DNA from 2 places in the Priestia sp. VA7 genome. Region 2 is predicted to be linked to the other one. Evidence: predicted binding sites of a transcription regulator. Region 2 holds the regulator's gene; the other holds the start of a gene.
What was found. Region 2 encodes LexA, which represses DNA repair genes until DNA is damaged. Its sites were predicted from a motif close to CGAACATATGTTCG; they were not measured.
Positions count from the first base shown of each region.

Region 1: a site for LexA is predicted at 1,123-1,136, ahead of uvrB (excinuclease ABC subunit UvrB). Genes of this name have one in related genera too.

Region 1 is NZ_JBVQPN010000005.1:148,346-150,833, reverse strand. Features, by position in the region: gene AC0C45_RS22885 (sigma-54 interaction domain-containing protein) at 1-868, opposite strand, end outside; gene uvrB (excinuclease ABC subunit UvrB) at 1,205-2,488, shown strand, end outside.
Region 2 is NZ_JBVQPN010000001.1:803,912-806,399, forward strand. Features, by position in the region: gene AC0C45_RS04165 (magnesium transporter CorA family protein) at 1-499, opposite strand, end outside; gene lexA (transcriptional repressor LexA) at 713-1,330, opposite strand; gene yneA (cell division suppressor protein YneA) at 1,477-1,806, shown strand; gene AC0C45_RS04180 (YneB family resolvase-like protein) at 1,860-2,488, shown strand, end outside.

The DNA.
Region 1 (2,488 bases), on a different contig from region 2:
GAGCCAGCATTTCTTTCCCAGAACCAGGTTCTCCTGTTAATAAAATAGGCATATCTGTAGATGCCACTTTTTTGGCAATGTCAACGGCTTGCTTAATTTCAGGACTGATACCCGCGAAAGAAGAAAATGGATTATCTTTTGGAATGAGAAGAGACACATCAATTTCTTCATTTAATCGTACAATATTGGTAATGTCATGTTCGGTTGCGACTCCACCTATGACTCGGTTATTTCTTATAATAGGAGATGCATTGATGAGCACGTGAGTTTGTTCATTAGGACGATGATACGTTCCGCGCACAGGACGCCCTTCATTTAGAATCGTATGTAGAATGATGGATTCATCTTTGAAATGCTCTCCGATTTTTCTCCCCATAATATCATCTCTCTGAATCTTATACGTATGTTCCGCAGCAGTATTCCACAAGATTACATTTCCTTCATTATCGACCGCTGTCACTGCATCATTAATGGTTTCTGCCAATGCATCAAAATAGGAAGCTAATATCTCATTTTGGCTCTGCAAATGTGTAATCCACTGTGAAGGTGTTACAAGTCCTATTATGGTTTCTTGGTTTTCTGCTTGAATGAGGACTGGTCTGTTCCAGTTTGTGTTGGCTTGTAAATTGGCTAACGTAGAAGTAGAAGATGAAGGCCAATTTGTATCCGCTATTACTTTTTTTATGGACGATGCCTCGTCATGACCTGTTAAAAGGTATCGTTCATCTTTTTGTATTACATAAAAGGTACTTGCTGTGACTACAACGAAGTCGTAGTTGGAAAGTTCAGATGTCACTTTAGCTAAAGAAGTTGATTCTTCAACTGTTATAAAGGAGTTATTTATAAGAACTTGATCAACGCTTGCCATACTAAACCCCTCTCAGTACATATTTTTTATACTGTATCATAATTTAGAAATTGGCGCAAAAGCCTATTTTTTTCAAACAATCATGCAGCTTACTTTCTTTTATTGCTTTCATCCAAAGAGTTGTATTTCCTTCGAAAAGGGTAGTATAAGAATTTAGTGGGTAATAAAGTAACAGGGTAAAAAATAAAAACAAACAAACACTATATAAGATTAATACTGATTAGTTTCATTTATGAGTATAAAGTGATAAAATACGAATATCAGTTCGTGTTTTCGGTTTTTACATATCGTAATAAAAAATAGATAAAACAAGAAAATGGAAACGGAGGCCTTCATTTGAAAGATCAGTTTGAATTAGTATCCCCATATCAACCGCAAGGTGATCAGCCAAAGGCAATTGAAAAGATTGTGAAAGGAATTAAAGAAGGTAAGCAGCATCAAGTTTTATTAGGTGCTACAGGAACGGGAAAAACCTTCACCATGTCTAATGTTATTAAGGAAATAAATAAGCCGACATTAATTATGGCTCATAACAAAACGCTTGCTGGTCAATTGTACAGTGAGTTTAAAGAGTTTTTTCCTAATAATGCAGTCGAATACTTTGTCAGTTACTATGATTACTATCAGCCTGAAGCCTATGTACCTCAAACAGATACATTTATTGAAAAAGATGCAAGCATTAATGATGAAATTGATAAACTTCGTCACTCGGCAACTTCTTCTCTTTTTGAACGAAAAGATGTCATTATTATTGCCAGCGTATCCTGTATTTATGGCTTAGGGTCTCCGGAAGAATACAAAGAAATGGTCGTATCTCTTCGAGTAGGAATGGAGAAAGAGCGTAATCAACTGCTTCGTACGCTAGTAGATGTACAGTACGAAAGAAATGATATTGACTTTAAACGCGGAACGTTTCGCGTTCGCGGTGATGTTGTGGAGATTTTCCCTGTGTCTCGAGATGAACACTGTATTCGCGTCGAGTTTTTCGGCGATGAAATTGACCGCATTCGAGAAGTTGACGCTCTAACAGGAGAAATCATTGGTGATCGTGAACATGTAGCTATCTTCCCGGCATCTCACTTTGTCACGAGAGAAGAAAAAATGCGTGTTGCCATTCAAAATATTGAAAAAGAACTAGAAGAACAGCTAGAGAAGCTAAAAGAAGCAGGCAAGCTTTTAGAAGCGCAGCGCTTGGAGCAGCGCACGCGCTACGACCTAGAAATGATGAGAGAAATGGGCTTTTGTTCGGGAATCGAGAACTACTCTCGTCATTTAACGCTTCGTCCCGCTGGTTCTACACCTTATACACTGCTGGACTTCTTCCCTGAAGATTTCCTTCTTGTTGTGGATGAATCACACGTTACGATTCCTCAAGTTAGAGGAATGTACAATGGGGACCAAGCGCGTAAACAAGTGTTAGTGGACCATGGTTTCCGCTTGCCTTCCGCATTAGATAACCGCCCGCTTAAATTTGATGAATTTGAACAGCATATTAACCAAATTGTTCATGTTTCCGCAACACCAGGTCCTTATGAACTTGAGAAGGCACCTGATGTGATTGAACAAATTATCCGTCCAACGGGATTATTGGATCCAAATATTGAAGTTCGACCGATTGAA
Region 2 (2,488 bases):
GCTCTTCAGCAAGCTTCGGTTCTAATACACGAAAATGATTCATGAATTCTAAAATGTCATCATAGGTGTAATGATTATGACTCATCTCAGTGCGAATGGTCATGACGCCAATTTCAAAAGGACATAAAAAAACATCCACAGACAGCACGTTGCTAGACACGGTGGTGGAGGAAGTTTGTAGCGTAACGGTATGGTCTATTTTTTTTGAAAATCGAAGCAAGCCTTCTTTTTCGCAGGAATCAGGGAATAGAATACATTCAATGTAAGGAAGAAAATATTGATCCAAGCTATCATGAGATACGTAATACTGTTCTCCGTAGTATTCTTTTTCTACATGTTTGTTTTGAATGGAAAAAAACTCAAACAAATTTGCTTCTAGTGCATGAACAAGCTGCTCTTTATTTTTTCGGTCAAAGGAAAAAGGAAAAAGAAACATGTTCATTGCTTTGGTAGGTACAATGGTTTGAAATGGTTCTGTTTTCCTTGGTGTATTGGTCATAAACTACATCCTTCTTATAGTCGGTTGTATTTCCTTGTAAGAGTCGAGGAAATGCAGGTAGAAAGTAAAAAAGGTAAAACAAGATTTACAAAAACCGTTCTACCTGCCTGCGATGATTCAACGTATCATTTATAATATGCCAATTTTTTTAGAAAACAAACGTAAAAAAACCAACTAACATCATGATTAGTTGGTTTTACATACAGTGTCTGATTAGTGAATTGTGCGATATACACCAGTTACTTTTCCTAAAATCGTTACGTGGCGAAGAATAATAGGCGCCATCGTTGAATTTTCAGGCTGTAAACGAACGAAATTTTCTTCTTTAAAGAAACGTTTTACCGTTGCTTCGTTGTCTTCGGTCATAGCGACCACAATATCTCCATTATTAGCTGTTTGCTGCTGACGTACGATTACCATATCGCCATCTAGAATACCTGCTTCAATCATACTTTCTCCCATAATTTCAAGCATAAATACATGATCATCTGGAGAAACGAATTTATCTGGAAGAGGGAAATATTCTTCCACATTTTCAACGGCTGTTATAGGCAGACCCGCTGTTACTTTACCGATAACAGGAACATTAATGACATTGCTTTTAGGGATGTTTACTTCGTCTAGTTGAAGAACTTCGATTGCTCTTGGTTTTGTCGGATCTCTGCGAATTAACCCTTTGCTTTCTAAACGAGCTAAATGTCCGTGTACAGTGGAGCTAGAGGCTAATCCTACCGCTTCCCCAATCTCACGAACAGAAGGCGGATAACCTTTTAATTTTACTTCATGCTTAATAAAATCTAGTATGTCTTGTTGACGTTTTGATAGCTTCATATTTTTCACCTCAATTTTAGCTATTCTTTAGGTGAATTATACCACGTGATGTGTCAATATACAAACATAAGTTCGAAGAATTCCATTGACAGAAACAAATGTTCTCAATAAAATAAGAACATATATTCTGATAGGGGGATCATAATATGCAACAATTCTTACATTCTATGAAACATTACGCTATTTTTTTTGCAGTTATCGCTGCACTTACATATGTATTGACGCTGGTTTTAGGAGCGGATAAAGTAGATTTAGACAAATATTCAACGGTTACTATCACAAAAGGAGATACGCTTTGGGAATTGTCCAACAAGTATCATAATCACCATCATTTGACCACCAATGAATTTGTCAAATGGGTTGAAGACGTCAATGACTTAAACTCAGACACTGTCCAGTCTTTATCTCCTGGAGATAAATTATATATTCCTGTTTTAAAAAAAGAGTTACATAATCAAGTGGCAATTGAACAGTAGTGTGTAACGGTCGTTCCTGAATATTGTTAGAAGCCGAAAAGGTCGTGATAAAAGTGGATGCCATTATTTATTGCCGTGTCAGTACGGATAAAAAAACCCAAGAAACATCTTTACAGCGCCAGCAAGAAGAATTAAAAAAGCTTGCTGATCTTCACCATCTAGACGTAAAAAAAGTCGTAATGGAAAAAGCAAGCGGATATGAAGTAGACAGAGAGGGTATTTTGGATGTTCTTCATACAATGAAAGAAGAAAAAATATCTGTGTTGCTTATTCAAGATGAAACACGATTAGGCAGAGGAAATGCCCGAATTGCGCTGCTTCATGCTTTTCATAAAGAAAATGCTACCATCTATACGATTAGTCATCAAGGCCAGCTTCAGCTTTCAGAATCTGATTCAATGGTGTTAGATATTATTAGCTTAGTGGAAGAGCATCAGCGGAAATTACATAATGCTAAAATTAAAAGAGGAATGAAAAGAGCTGTAGAAAACGGTTATCGTCCGCAGCAAAATTTAAAAAATCAAGGAGTTAACTCGGGAAGAGAAAAAAAAGAAGCGCCAATTGAAGAAATTGTCCGCCTTCGTCATAACGGCTTAACCTTTGCTGAAATTTCAGTTACGCTAAAAGGTTTTGGCTATAATATTTCAAAAGCGACGGTACATCGCCGCTATCAAGAATACCA